2 regions of the Oceanisphaera sediminis genome follow, and region 1 is predicted to be linked to the other one. Evidence: riboswitches for the same ligand, from Rfam matches in the RefSeq annotation. Region 1 holds a riboswitch; the other holds the start of a gene.
What was found. Region 1 has a riboswitch for thiamine pyrophosphate ahead of ABD827_RS00315 (3-oxoacyl-ACP reductase). Riboswitches for the same ligand answer to the same signal wherever they lie in the genome.
Positions count from the first base shown of each region.

Region 1 (7,481 bases):
CTGATAAAACAGGCCGGTCAGCACCACCGCGATGAAAAAGGTCAGGCCGGACTTGAGGCCGGTGGTGTCCAGCGGATTGAGCAGGTGCGGGGCTTTTTCCTGCAGCCCGGCGATGATCGGTGTTAGCCCGCCGGTGGCCTGCCAGCCAAACATCATCAACAGCAGCAGAAACGGCAGTATCACCAGCATCTGCACCCGGTCGGTAAAGATGGTGACCCGCAGCCCGCCGTACAGGGTATAGAGCAGGGTAGCGCCCATGACGATGCCGGCGGTCACCCACAAGGGTACCGGTGCCAGCAGTGCCACCATCTGGGCGATGGCGGTCAGTCCGGCGGTGAGCGAGATAAACAGGTAGAACATCATGATCACCAGCACAAAACCGTACATGCCGCGGCCATAGCGGCCGAGCACGAATTCGGTCAGGGTGTGGCCCTCGGGCATCAGCTCGCGGATGCGCCCGCCGAGCGGAATCATGATAAGCCGGGGCACCAGCACGCCCAGGGCATAGCCGGTAATGGCGCCAATGCCGCCCCAGGTGGCGGCCTGAGCCGGACCAAACAGGATCCAGGTACCCATGGTGGTGGCCAGCAGGGTCAGCATGGTGGCGCTGCCACTCTGGCTGTTGCGGGCCACGATAAAGTCTTCCAGCTTGTCTTGCCGGCGGCGGGCATAAAGCAGGCCGGGAATGGCAAAAACGGCGGCAAATAAGCAGAGCCACAGAATCGCGGCGGTGGTGTCCAGCATGTTGTTCTCCCTTTGTCCGTAACAGGTCAGTGCCCGTAACGGACAAGCATGACGATGGTAGCCATTCATTGGCTACATGGCGCCGGGCAACAACGGGCAGATTGGGAGGGAGAGTGAGGATCAATCATTTCCTTCCCTTCGCCGGCATTACCCGGATCAGGTTCGAAGGGTTACTGCAGTAAATTGCAGAGTCTCAGCCGGTCAGGCTCCCCCAGGAATAGCGTCAAGAGAGTAGAGAGACTGCCGATGGTTGTCAATCAAAGGCCCCATATCAGCGGCAACATCTAGCTGTTCGCAGACATAAAAAAACGCGGCCGAAGCCGCGTTTTTACTTTCAGCACAGAGGCCGGCTTATTTCACCATCCAGTCGATGGTTTCACCGGCGCGAATCGGCACCAGCTGATCGCCGCCCAGCGGCAGGGTGGCGTCGACGGTCCAGCTTTCTTTCACCAGGGTGATGGTGTCGGCGTTGCGGGGCAGGCCGTAGAAGTCGGGGCCGTTGTGGCTGGTAAAGGCTTCCAGCTTGTCCAGCGCACCGGCTTCCTCGAAGGCTTCGGCATACAGTTCCACGGCGGCGTGGGAGGTGTAGGCACCGGCACAGCCGCAGGCGGCTTCCTTGCGATGCTGGAAGTGCGGCGCCGAATCGGTACCCATGAAGAATTTCTTGCTGCCGCTGGTGGCGGCCCGCACCAGCGCCTGCTGGTGGGTGTTGCGCTTGAGAATGGGCAGGCAGTAGAAGTGCGGGCGAATGCCGCCCACCAGCATGTGATTGCGGTTGAACAGCAGGTGGTGAGCGGTAATGGTGGCCGCCACGTTGTCGCCTGCCTGTTCCACGAAGTTGACCGCGTGCTCGGTGGTGATGTGCTCCAGCACGATTTTAAGCCCGGGGAAGTCGCGCACCACGTCGGGCAGCACGGTGTCGAGGAACACCTTTTCCCGGTCGAAGATGTCGATGCTCGGATCGGTTACTTCACCGTGAACCAGCAGCAGGGTGCCGGTTTCCTGCATGACTTCCAGCACCGGGTAGATGTTTTTCACATCGGTCACGCCGGAGTCGGAGTTGGTGGTGGCGCCGGCCGGGTAGAGCTTGCAGGCCACAATCTTGCCGGTGGCCTTGGCCGTGCGGATTTCCTGCGGGTCGGTTTTATCGGTCAGATAAAGGCTCATCAGCGGCTCGAACCGGCTGCCTTCGGGCCGTACCGCCACGATGCGGTCGTAGTAGGCCAGTGCCAGATCTGTGGTGGTGGCCGGCGGCAGCAGGTTGGGCATCACGAGGGCGCGGCCCAGGTAACGGCTGGCATCGCGCACCGTGTCTTTGAGTTGTTCGCCATCGCGCAGGTGCAGGTGCCAGTCGTCGGGGCGGGTGATGGTCAGTGTGGTTGTAGTTGCGGTCATAGTTGAGGTCATAGTCGGCTCGGCGGGTTATCCATTACATCCAGACGGCCATTATCCACCTAGCGGCGGTTTTCACCAAACTTCCGAAAAACGTGAGGGGTGAGACGTGAAGGGAGAGGAGAAAGAAACAAAATGAAACAGGCGGCCTTGCTTGTGGTTTTTCGCCTCACGTCTTACCCCTCACCCCTCACGCTCTCGGGCTATTAAACCCGCGCAGGGGTGTGTTATGGTCTGGGCGTGACACGGGGTGTCTTGCGGCCAGTGGCCGGCAGGGCTGAGATAACACCCGTCGAACCTGATCCAGTTCATACTGGCGAAGGGATGTCAGCCTTCCGGCTATCGGCGTATTCTGCCAGTCCATGCCTTCGCCTCTAACAAGAGGTAGCGATGCAAACGTCCATCAATCTGAACGAACAACTGGTGCTGGTCACCGGCGGCGCCCGTGGCCTGGGCGAACACCTGGTACGCGCCTTTCTGCGTGAAGGCGCACGGGTGGTAATCAACTACCTGCACAGCGCCGAGGCCGCCGAAAAGTTGGCGGCAACAGCCCCCGGTCGGGCGCTGGCACTGCAGGCCGACGTAACCGATGCCGCTGCGGTGCAGGCGCTGTTTGCCCAGGCGCGCGAACATTTCGGCAGCCCGATCACCACCGTCATCAACAATGCCCTGCCGGCTTTTTCGTTCAACGGCGATGACCGGGCCAATGCGGATCAACTGCGTTGGGAAGATCTCAACCAGCAGCTGGAAGGCGTGGTCAAAGGCGCGCTCAATACCACCCAGGCAGCGTTGCCCGGTCTGCGCGAGGCGGGCTTTGGCCGCATCGTCAACGTGGGCACCAATCTGTTTCAGAACCCGGTGGTGCCGTATCACGACTACACCGCCGCCAAGGCGGCGCTGCTGTCGCTGACCCGCACCCTGTCGCAGGATCTGGGCCCGGACGGCATTACCGTCAACATGGTGTCCGGCGGCCTGCTGCGCACCACCGATGCCTCGGCCGCCACGCCCGAAGCGGTGTTCGATTACATCGCCGCCGCTACGCCGTTGCGCCGTGTTACGACCCCCGCCGAGTTTGCCGATGCCACCCTGTTCTTCGCCTCACCCTGGTCACGCTCGGTGACCGGCCAGAATCTGGTGGTCGACGGCGGCCTGGTGAAAAACTGATGGCGGCCCGGAATCAAGACCAGCGCATGATGCACCTGAACCTGTTTTTGTTTGGCTGCGGTCATCACAGGGCGGCCTGGCGTCACCCCGACTCGGCGGTAGAGCAGCTGGGCGACATTCGTTATTACGAGCGGCTGGCGCAAACCGCCGAGCGGGGCAAGCTGGATGCGGTGTTCTTCGCCGACGGTCAGTCTACCGGCAATGTGGCGGACGGCAGCTACTGGTTTCTGGAGCCGTTGACGGCCATGGCCGCCATGAGCCGGGCCACCGATCGCATCGGTTTTATCAGCACGGTGTCCAGCACCTTTTTCACGCCTTTTCATGCGGCGCGCATGATGGCCTCGCTCGATCATATATCCAACGGTCGCATGGGCTGGAACGTGGTGACCTCCATGTTCGATGTGGAAGCCCGCAACCATGGTTATGAGGCCATGCCGGCCCACGCCGAGCGTTATCGCCGGGCCGAGGAGTTTGTGGATGCGGTGATCAAACTGTGGGATTCCTGGCAGACAGATGCGCTGGTGATGGATCGTGCCGGCCATTATGCCGATCCCGACAAAGTGGTGCCCATCAATCACCACGGCGAGTTCTTTCTGGTGGACGGCCCGCTCAATGTGCCGCGCCCGCCCCAGGGTCATCCGGTGTTGTTTCAGGCCGGCGCGTCCGATCAGGGACGAGCATTGGCGGCCAAGTGTGCCGAGGCCATTTACGCCGTGGCCTACGACTTGCCCGCCGCTCAGGATTACTATCGCGATATCAAACGGCGGGTGCAGGCCACCGGTCGCGGGGTTGATGTGCCTATCATGCCGGGGCTGGTGACCTATGTGGCGTCTACTGAAGCCGAGGCGCTGGCCAAGCAGCGTGAGCTGGACGAGCTGCTGCCCGCCGCCGCCTCGCTGCGCCAACTGAGTACCTACGTGGGGCAGGACTGCTCCGGCTGGGAGCTGGACGCGCCGGTACCGGCGTTGCCGTCGCTGGATGCCTTTACCGGGCCCAAGGGCCGCTTCGCGACCATTCTGCGCATTATCGAGACCGAACAGCCCACGGTGCGGCAGCTGTTGGGTCGGCTGGCGGCCGGTGGCGGTCACTGCACCATGGTGGGCACGCCCGAGTCTATTGCCGATCGTATGGAGCTGTGGTTTCACCACGAAGGTGCCGACGGTTTCAACCTGATGCCACCGTCGCTGCCCGCCGGCATCGAGGACTTTGTCGATCAGGTGGTACCTGAACTGCAGCGCCGCGGCCTGTTCCGCACCGAATATGAAGGCAGCACCCTGCGCGATCATCTGGGGCTGACTCGACCCGAGTAAGCGTAATTCCGATGGATTGCTTGTTGGTCACAAGTAGTTGTGATAACAGCAGAAAATCGGCCAAAGGGCCCGCTCCGCCGACACGCCGTAAATACATCCCTGTAGGCTCAGCCGAGCCATCCGTGGCGCGGATGGTCGGCTGAGCAGATCCCTTTGCCCTCCTTGCTGCTCCGGCATCGCCTGTTGGCGCCGTCTGCAGACAACTCGGAGTTTAGAAAGAGGCAACAGAGACAAGCTCCCACGACCGTGACATGCCAGGGATGGCATGTCCGAGCCTTACAGGGATGTACTTGTAACGTGTCGTGGGAGGTGACTGTGTTGCCTCTGGAGCCGGGCGTAAAGACAGATGCTTACCTCGACTACAGTGTCATCCTGTAGTGCCGTCGGCTAACCTGATAAGCGTGCTTTCTGTAACGAACTTTCTGTAATAAACAAGGAGTCGATATGCGTATTTTGATGGTACTGACCTCTCATGACCAACTGGGGGATACCGGCGAGAAAACCGGTTTCTGGCTGGAAGAATTTGCCGCTCCTTATTACGCATTCAAGGATGCGGGCGCCACCATTACCCTGGCTTCGCCCAAGGGGGGCCAGCCGCCGCTGGATCCGAAAAGCGATGCAACCGATGCCCAGACCGAGGCCACCGAGCGTTTTCGCGCCGATGCGGCCGCTCAGGCCGAGCTGGCCACTACCCACCAGCTGGCCGATCTGTCGGTGAATGACTTTGATGCGGTGTTTTATCCCGGCGGTCACGGTCCACTGTGGGATCTGGCGGAAGATGCGGACTCCATCGCGTTAATCGAGGCCATGGCCGCGGCGGGCAAACCGGTGGCGGCGGTGTGTCACGCCCCGGCGGTGTTGCGCCATACCAGGGATGGTGCGGGTAAACCGCTGGTGAGCGGCAGGCGGGTAACCGGCTTTACCAACAGCGAAGAAGAAGCGGTACAGCTGACCGCCATAGTGCCTTTTCTGGTGGAGGAAATGCTGCGCCAGAACGGCGGCGATTACCGCAAGGCCGATGACTGGCAGCCGCATGTGGAAACCGATGGTTTGCTGGTCACCGGCCAGAACCCGGCCTCTTCCGAGCCGGCTGCCAGCGCCCTGCTGGCGCTATTGAAGCACTGACACCTCAGCCCGGCGGCGACAGCCGCCGTTCCAGCCGCTGAAACAGGGCATCGATCAAAATGGCCACCAGCGCCACCATGATGCCGCCCTGCAGTACGAAAGCCATGTTGTCGGTCAGCAGGCCGGCAATAATCACCTCTCCAAAGCCCTTGGCCGCCACCGTCGATCCTATGGTGGCGGTGCCGATGCTGATCACCAGCGAAATGCGGATACCGGCGATGATCATCGGCAGTGCCAGCGGCAATTCCACCGACCACAGCTGCTGGCGCGGGCTCATGCCCATGCCGCGTGCCGCCTCGCGCACGCTGGCCGGCACCTGCTGCAGGCCGGTAACGGTGTTTTCATAAATGGGCAGCATGCCATAGAGAAACAGCGCCACCAGAGTCGGGGTCAGCCCGAAGCCCAGCGCGGGCACCGCCAGTGCCAATACCGCTACCGGTGGAAAGGTCTGGCCCAGATTGGCGATGGCCCTGGCCAGTGGCAGAAATTCCCGCCCGGCGGCACGGGTCACCAGAATACCGCCGCCCAGCGCCACCAGGGTGGCGCCGAAAATGGCGATGAATACCGCCGCCAGATGCCACAGCAGCAAATTCAGAAAGCTGTCGCGGGCGTAAATGGCCGGGGCCCGCTCATCGACCAGCGGGCGAAACAGCGGCTCCAGCCACGGCATCTTGAGGGTCATGATCAGTAACAGCAGCAGGGGGATCGCCACCCCCAGCCAGCGGAGCGGATGACGGCTGCTCATGCCCGGGCGCCCTGTTGCAGCAGGTCACTCATCGACAACTGGCCGATGGCGATGCCGTTGGCATCCAGTACCTGTAAAAGCTCGGCCTGCTCCCAGATCAGCAGCGCCATGGCATCGCGCAGGTTGGCGCTGGCCACAATGCTGGGTATGGAAGACGACGGCTGCTGTTGCAGGGGGGTCATTACCTGGCCTACCTGTTTGATGGCCAGCAGGCGCAGGGATCTGTCCAGTCCGCCCACCAGACTTTGCACAAAACCGGCGCGGGGCTGGCGCAGCAGGGCCTCCGGGCTGTCGAGCTGCAGCAACTCGCCCTGGTCCATTACCGCAATCACGTCGGCCATTTTCACCGCTTCTTCCAGATCGTGAGTCACCATGATGATGGTGATGCCCAGCAGTTTTTGTACTCGCAGCAGCTCGTCCTGCAGGTGTTCGCGGGTCAGCGGATCCAGGGCGCCGAAGGGCTCGTCCATCAGCAACAGTTCGGGTCGGGCGGCCAGAGCCCGGGCCACACCCACCCGCTGCTGTTCGCCGCCGGAGAGCTGGTGCGGGTATTTGTTGGCGAAGGTGGCGGCATCCAGCTTGAACAGGGTCAGCAGCTCGGTGACCCGCGCATCGATATCCGCCTTTTTCCAGCCCAGCAGCCGGGGAACGGTGGCGATGTTGTGATGAATGGTGCGATGGGGGAACAGGCCCACTCCCTGAATGACGTAGCCGATGCGTCGGCGCAGCTGTTCCGGCGGCAGTGTGGTCACATCCTGCTCGTTGATCAGGATCTGGCCCTGGCTGGGCTCTATCAGCCGGTTGATCATGCGCAGGGTAGTGGACTTGCCACAGCCGGAGGTGCCGACCAGCATGCAGAACTGGCCACGTTCTACCCTGAACGAGAGGTCATTGACGGCGATTTGTGCGCCAAATTGTTTGCCGAGGGCTTTTACTTCGATCATGCATTTTCGCCTTTCTGCAGGGCTATCAGGGTGTCGATGAGGATGGCGAACAAAAAG
Region 1 covers NZ_BAABDS010000001.1:75,603-83,083, reverse strand. Annotated here, with positions in the region: gene ABD827_RS00325 (sodium:solute symporter family protein) at 1-744, opposite strand, end outside; TPP riboswitch at 861-967, opposite strand; gene pyrC (dihydroorotase) at 1,096-2,139, opposite strand; TPP riboswitch at 2,373-2,478, shown strand; gene ABD827_RS00315 (3-oxoacyl-ACP reductase) at 2,527-3,300, shown strand; gene ABD827_RS00310 (LLM class flavin-dependent oxidoreductase) at 3,327-4,610, shown strand; gene ABD827_RS00305 (type 1 glutamine amidotransferase domain-containing protein) at 5,055-5,735, shown strand; gene ABD827_RS00300 (ABC transporter permease) at 5,740-6,480, opposite strand; gene ABD827_RS00295 (ABC transporter ATP-binding protein) at 6,477-7,424, opposite strand; gene ABD827_RS00290 (ABC transporter permease) at 7,421-7,481, opposite strand, start outside.

Region 2 (7,481 bases), on a different contig from region 1:
CGCTCCAGCCCCTGAGGGCGGGACGGCATGTCCTTGGTTTTGGTGGGGAAGATATGACCCAGCGCCAGATAGGACGGCTTGAGCTCGCGGGCGCGCAGCATTTCGTAATAACCGTGAGTAGACAGGCCCAGTTTGAGACCGGCGGCGCGAATGGCCTCCAGATCCGCCACTTCGATATCTTCCTGGCCCAGGTGCACGCCGTAGGCGCCGTGCTTGATGGCCAGCCGCCAGTAGTCGTTGATGAACAGCCGGGCGTTGTAGCGTTGGCCCAGCTCGACCGCGGCCTTGATGTCGGCTTCCACCTCGGCGTCGGCCTTGTCCTTGATGCGCAGCTGCAGGGTGCGTACTCCCTGCTCCAGCAGGCGTTCCAGCCAGGCCACCGAGGTCACCACCGGATACAGCCCCAGCTTGAGGGTATCCATGGCGGCAAAATCCCCTTGCGGGCTGGTGCCGGTGATGCCCAGCTGTTCGGCCAGGGCCGAGCCCGGCATCACCACGGTGGGAAAGTCGTTCAAATCCGTCGGCCAGCCCAGATGGGCCACCGGGCCGGCACCGGCGCCGATGGCCTCGGCGCCCTTCAGGCCCTGATTGACGTAGGCCTTGGCCAGCACCAGCGCATCTTCAATCGGGTAGTCCAGCGCCACGGCGGTGGCGATGGCCGACGACAGGGTACAACCGGTGCCGTGACCGTGACGGGTTTGCACTCGGGGGCTGGCCAGCCAGATTTCACGCTGGCCGTCGGTGTAATAGTCGATGGCCTGCTCGCCGGCCCAGTCCAGGTGACCGCCCTTCACCAATACGGCGCGTACGCCCAGTTCCAGCAGGGCGGCGGCCCCGGCGCGCAGCTGTGCCGGAGAGTCGGGCGCGATGCCCGACAATACTTTCAGTTCCAGCGCATTGGGGGTAACCAGATCCACCTCGGGCAGCAGGTGCTGCTGCAACGCCGGGATCAGGTTGGTTTCGGCCATGCTCTGGCCGGTGCTGGCAATGGCCACCGGATCCAGCACCACAAAGGGCTGCCACTGGCGGCGATATTCACGCAGCGTGCGCGCCAGCACCTCGGCCCGCAGGCCGCCGGGCAGCAGACCAATCTTGATGGCCCGGGCCGGCATGTCGCTGGCCAGCGAGACCAGCTGGCTGGTAAAAGCCTGCATCAATACCGGCTCGACCATGGATACCGCCACCGAGTTCTGGGCGGTAATGGCGGAGATAACCGAGCAGCCGTGGCCGCCCAGTCCCTGAATGGTGTGCAAATCGGCCTGAATACCGGCACCGCCGCCCGAATCGGAGCCGGCGATGGTCCAGACGATGGGTCTTGTCATAGAAATTATTGCTCCAGTTTGTCGGCCTGGTGATACAGCTCACCGCCGCGTTTCTTGAATTCTTGTGACATCTGCGCCATGCCGGCGACCACGGTTTCGCTGTTGCCGTCCATATCGACCAGTTGCACCGCTATGGCTTCCTGGGCGGCGGCATACTCGCGCACTTCCTGAGTGATCTTCATCGAGCAGAACTTGGGTCCGCACATGGAGCAGAAGTGGGCTACCTTGCCGGATTCCTGCGGCAGGGTTTCGTCGTGATAGGCACGGGCGGTCTGCGGATCCAGCGCCAGGTTGAACTGATCTTCCCAACGGAACTCGAAGCGCGCCTTGGACATGGCGTTGTCGCGGATTTGCGCACCCGGATGGCCCTTGGCCAGATCGGCGGCGTGAGCGGCAATCTTGTAGGTGATTAGCCCCTGTTTGACGTCTTCCTTGTTCGGCAACCCTAAGTGCTCTTTCGGGGTGACGTAGCACAGCATGGCGCAACCGAACCAGCCGATCATGGCGGCACCGATGCCGGAGGTGAAGTGGTCGTAGCCGGGGGCGATATCGGTGGTCAGCGGGCCCAGGGTATAGAAGGGTGCCTCGTGGCAATGCTCCAGCTGCTCTTCCATGTTGCGCTTGATCATGTGCATCGGCACGTGGCCGGGGCCTTCGATCATCACCTGTACGTCGTATTCCCAGGCGACCTTGGTCAGCTCACCAAGAGTGTGCAGCTCGGCAAACTGGGCTTCGTCGTTGGCGTCGGCAATGGAGCCGGGACGCATGCCGTCACCCAGCGACAGCGACACATCGTAGGCGGCACAGATTTCGCAAATTTCGCGGAAATGCTCGTAGAGGAAGCTTTCCTTGTGATGGGACAGACACCACTTGGCCATGATGGAACCACCGCGCGACACGATACCGGTGACGCGCTTGGCGGTCATGGGCACGAAGCGCAGCAGCACGCCGGCGTGAATGGTGAAGTAATCCACGCCCTGCTCGGCCTGTTCGATCAGGGTGTCGCGAAACACTTCCCAGGTCAGGTCTTCGGCCACGCCGTTCACTTTTTCCAGCGCCTGGTAGATGGGGACGGTACCGATGGGCACCGGGCTGTTGCGCAGTATCCATTCGCGGGTTTCGTGAATGTAACGACCGGTAGACAGATCCATCACGTTGTCGGCACCCCAGCGGGTGGACCACACCAGCTTCTCCACTTCTTCTTCGATGCTGGAAGTCACCGCCGAGTTACCGATGTTGGCGTTGATTTTCACCAGGAAATTGCGGCCGATGATCATCGGCTCGGACTCGGCGTGGTTGATGTTGGCCGGAATGATGGCGCGGCCTTCGGCGACTTCCTTGCGCACGAATTCGGGGGTGATGGCGTCCGGCAGGTTGGCGCCGAAGTTCTGGCCCGGGTGCTGTTGCAGCAGCATCTCGTCCCGCACCCGCTCGCGGCCCATGTTCTCGCGAATGGCGATGTATTCCATCTCGGGGGTGATGATGCCTTTGCGGGCATAGTGCAGCTGGGTGACACAGGCGCCGACTTTGGCCTTGCGCGGCTTGGGCATCTGCTCGAAACGCAGGTGATCCAGGCCATCGTCGGCCATGCGCTGCTGGGTAAACTCGGAGGTAACGCCCTCCAGCTCCTCGGTGTCGTTACGCTCCAGAATCCACTGACGACGCATCTGGGGCAGACCCCGGCGTACATCCAGATCGGCATCGGGATCGCCGTAGGGACCGGCGGTGTCGTAAATCGGTACCGGCGCATTGGGCTCGAGAATGGGGTTTTCTTCGGTGCCGCCCTTGAAGCTGTCGGCCAGATGAATTTCGCGCATGCCGACCTTGATGTCCGGGCGCGAGCCTTCGATGTAGATGCGGCGGGAATTGGGGAAGTGCTCGCCTTTCAGGTTATCGATAAATGCCTGGGCCTGGCTGCGAACTTCACGACGGTTTATTTTTGACATAGCAATCTCACTTCGAATCCATTGAGGGTGAAAATGCTTGTCAGGAGTGTTGAGAAAGAACTCGGCAGAAGAGGTGTGGCGCCAAGTTCTCGCTTGCTTCCCTTACGCAGGTATTAGCCTGATCAGGTTCAACGGATCCCGCTTTCGCGGTCTCAGCCCATATAGAGCACTCCGACAAGATAGCGGCCAGTATAAACAGACCCCGCTCACAAAAGCAAAGTCATTACCGGACAATCCGGCTATAAAAAGTTAACCGCCATGAAACATTTCGGCATTGGACTCGGCCGGTTTTTATCCGACCACCAGCCCCAGCGCAAGCAGGCCGGTGAAGGCAAGCGTGCCCCGCGCGGTCAGAGCCAGCGCCCGGTTAAGCTCGGCGCCCTGGCCGGTCAGCACCAATTGAGTGGCCCGCGCCAGCGGCCAGAGCGCCAGCAAACTTACAAAGCCCGGCTCGGTCATGATGCGGGTGCCGGCCAGCACGGCGCCCCCCAGCAGCAACAACTGATAGGCCCGCGCCCGCCGCAACCCCAGCCGCAGCGCCAGGGTGTGCTTGCCGGCCTGCCGGTCGGTGTCCATGTCGCGAATGTTGTTGATATTGAGCACCGCCACCGCCAGCAGGCCGGCGGTGAGTGATGCCCAGCCGGCGGACTCGCTCAGCCGATGCTGCATCAGGTAACTGCAGCCCAGCACCGCCACCGGGCCGAAAAACACGAATACCGCCACATCGCCGAGGCCCAGATAGCCATAAGGGCGCCGGCCCAGGGTGTAACCCAGCGCCGCCAGCAAGGCACAAGACCCCAACGCCATAAATCCCAGCCAGGCACCGACATCGGGCCCCAATGCCGCCCACAGCAGTAACAGGCCCGAGCCGGTTGCCAGTGCGGCGGTTACTATCATGGCGTTACGCAGCTGATCGGGGCTCGCCAGGCCGGAGGCCAGCACTCGGGTCGGGCCGGTGCGGTTTATCGAGTCGGTACCGCGTACGCCGTCGCCATAGTCGTTGGCCAGGTTGGACAGTATCTGCAGCAACAGCGCGGTCAGCAGCGCCAGCGTCAGCACGCCGCCGTTAAAGGCGCCGGCCTGAGCGGCGGTGCCCGCGCCCAACAGCATGGAGGCCACCGCCAGAGGCAGGGTTCTGGGCCGAATCGCCAGCAGCCAGGATTGTGGTGACATATGAGTATCGCTTAGCAGTCGGATTCAAACGATTATGATAACCAAGCTCGACGGCCGCGTCCCGGTTAAAAATGGTGCTACCCCGACAACCGCGGTTACTACCTGCTAAGCCAGGGCGTGAACGAGGCCGGTCACCCCGACATGTCCAGACTCAGCCTTATCCAATGCCACGGCTAGCGTCAAGGTTTCCTTGGCATATCGGGGGTAAATCCGTATAGTCAGGCGCATATTTCGACAGGTCTTTACTTATGTTTCAAAACAACCCCCTGCTGGCCCAGCTCAAGCAACAAATCCGCGAAACCCTTCCCATTAAAGAAGGCATCGTGAAAGGTACCTCCAAAGGTTTTGGTTTTCTTGAAGTAAGCGAAAAAGAAAGCTTCTTTATTCCACCACCACAGATGAAAAAAGTGATGCATGGCGATCACATTACCGCCGTGGTGCGTACCGAAAACGAGCGCGAGCTGGTTGAGCCCGAGACCCTGATCGAAGCCGGTGTTACCCGCTTTGTGGCCCGGGTGAAGTGGTTCCGTGACCGGCTCAATATCGTGCCCGATCATCCGTTGATGAAAGATGCCATCAAGGCACGCGCCATCAAGGGGTTGGACGAAAAGAGCCTGAAAGAAGGCGACTGGGTACTGGGCGAAATGACCCGCCACGCCCTGAAAGACAACAAAGGCTTTTTCGCCAGCGTGGTGGAAGTGATTGCCGGCGTAGAAGACCCCATCGCTCCCTGGTGGGTGGTGCTGGCCCGCAACAAGCTGGCCAACCAGGCGCCGGAAGACAGGGCCGAGTGGCAAACGCTGGAAGAAACCCTGCCGCGTCAGGATCTTACCGATATGCCCTTCTTCACCATCGATGGCGAATCCACCCTGGATATGGATGATGCCCTGAGCGTGAAAAAGCTGGATAACGCCTGGGAACTGACCGTTGCCATCGCCGACCCCACCGCCTATGTTGCCCACAACAGCGAAATGGACCGCGTCGCCGCCGAGCGCGCCTTTACCGTTTATCTCCCCGGCCGCAACATTCCCATGCTGCCCCGCACCCTGGCCGACGAACTCTGTTCGCTGCAGGAAGGGGTAGAGCGTCCGGCCCTGTGTGCCCGCCTGCAGATCGACTTTGACGGCAAGGTGTCCGACAAGGCCGACTTCTTCGCCGCCCACATTCGCTCCCAGGCCCGCTTAAGCTACGATCAGGTCTCCGACTGGGTCGAGCAAATCGGCGACTGGCAGCCCGGCAGCGAAGTCATTGCCGAGCAGCTGCGTGAGCTGACCGCCCTGACCCATGCCCGCAGCGCCTGGCGCAGCAAGCACGCCATCGTGTTCAAGGACAGACCCGATTACCGCTTTGCGCTCGACGAAGACAGCAACGTCACGGCCATTCTGGTCGATCACCGTCGCATCGCCAACCAGATGGTAGAAGAGGCGATGATCGCCGCCAACCTGTCTTGCGGCAACTGGCTGACCGAACATGCCGGCACCGGTATCTTCAACGTGCACGCCGGTTTTGACAGTGAAAAAATGGAAGGCCTGGTCGAACTGCTGCAGACCCACGAAGCCCCCTTCGAGCCTGACACCCTGTCGAGCCTGGAAGGCTTCTGTGCCCTGCGCCGCTGGCTGGATGCCCGCGACACCAGTTATCTGGACAGTCGCACCCGTCGTTACCAGTCGTTTGCCGCCATGAGCGCCACCCCGGGTGAGCACTTTGGCCTGGGCCTGACCGCCTACGCCACCTGGACCTCGCCGATTCGTAAATACGGCGACATCGTCAACCACCGTCTGATCAAGGCCATTCTTGCCGAGCAGGAACATGGCGTGCATGCACCCAGTGACGAACTGGCCGTTCACCTGTCCGAGCAGCGCCGCATGCATCGCCGGGCCGAGCGCGATATCGCCGACTGGCTGTATGTGCGTTATCTGCAGCCGGCCGTGGCCGAAGGCAAGGTGTTCGATGCCGAAGTGGTCGATATCGGTCGCGGTGGCGTCAAGCTGCGCCTGCAGGAAAACGGTGCCGTGGTGTTCATGCCTTCCTCGCTGATCCTGGCCAACCGGGATCGACTGGAATGCAGCTGGGACGATGGCCGGGTTTACCTGGACAAGGCCCCGCTGTACGAGCTGGGTCAGGCGGTACAGGTGATCATCACCGAAGCGATTGAAGACACCCGCTCCTTGATCGCCAAGCCGGCACAGCCGATTTCACCGGTCGCCCCGCAATAAGGCGTTCGGTAAACAGCTGACGTAAAAAGGGCCTGCAGATGCAGGCCCTTTTTGTTATACCAATCCCCCTAAACAAATGATCTATTCCATTTTTGTATAAAAGTCGAACAAAGGGCCCGCTCCGCCGACTCGCCGTGGGACGTGACACTCACTGCTTTAGCCCACTGCGAACATTCACTGGATGTTCGATCAGACGAAAGCACTTCGTCACGGCAGCAAGCTGCCCCCTCTAGGCTCAGCCGCGCCATCCGTGGCGCGAATGGTCGGCTGAGCAGATCCCTTTGTCCTCCTTGATGCATCGGTGTTGCCTCTGATCCCGAGGTTAAAATGATCAGATGTTTATTCAAATTGGTATGAATCGGACTCGATAGATCCACCCTTGCTTTCATATACCTTAAACGAATAAAAAACTTAGTTTAAATACTCTATAAGCATATTAAACTCGGGTACATCATCTTTGAGTCCCTGGAGTTCATCATGCGCAAATCTCTTCTGGCTTCCCTGCTGTTTGCTGCCGGGTTAAGCACCGCCGTCCCCCTTCAGGCAAAAGAACTGCTCAACAGCAGCTACGACATCGCCCGCGAGCTGTTTGCCGAGATCAACCCGGTGTTCGCCGAACACTGGGAGCAGAAGACCGGTGAAACCCTGGAAATCAAACAGTCTCATGCCGGCTCCTCCCGCCAGGCACAGGCCATTCTGCAGGGCCTGCGTGCCGATGTGGTCACCTATAACCAGGTGACCGACGTCGATGTGCTGCACCAGAAAGGCCAGCTGATCCCCGCCGACTGGAAAGCTCGTCTGCCCAACGATAGCTCGCCCTATTT
Region 2 covers NZ_BAABDS010000039.1:195,277-202,757, forward strand. Annotated here, with positions in the region: gene thiE (thiamine phosphate synthase) at 1-1,322, opposite strand, end outside; gene thiC (phosphomethylpyrimidine synthase ThiC) at 1,328-3,268, opposite strand; TPP riboswitch at 3,349-3,452, opposite strand; gene menA (1,4-dihydroxy-2-naphthoate octaprenyltransferase) at 3,560-4,441, opposite strand; gene ABD827_RS14610 (exoribonuclease II) at 4,690-6,657, shown strand; gene cysP (thiosulfate ABC transporter substrate-binding protein CysP) at 7,135-7,481, shown strand, end outside.
Region 2: it holds a riboswitch for thiamine pyrophosphate, as region 1 does, so the genes downstream of both, thiC (phosphomethylpyrimidine synthase ThiC) here and ABD827_RS00315 (3-oxoacyl-ACP reductase) in region 1, are expected to answer to the same signal.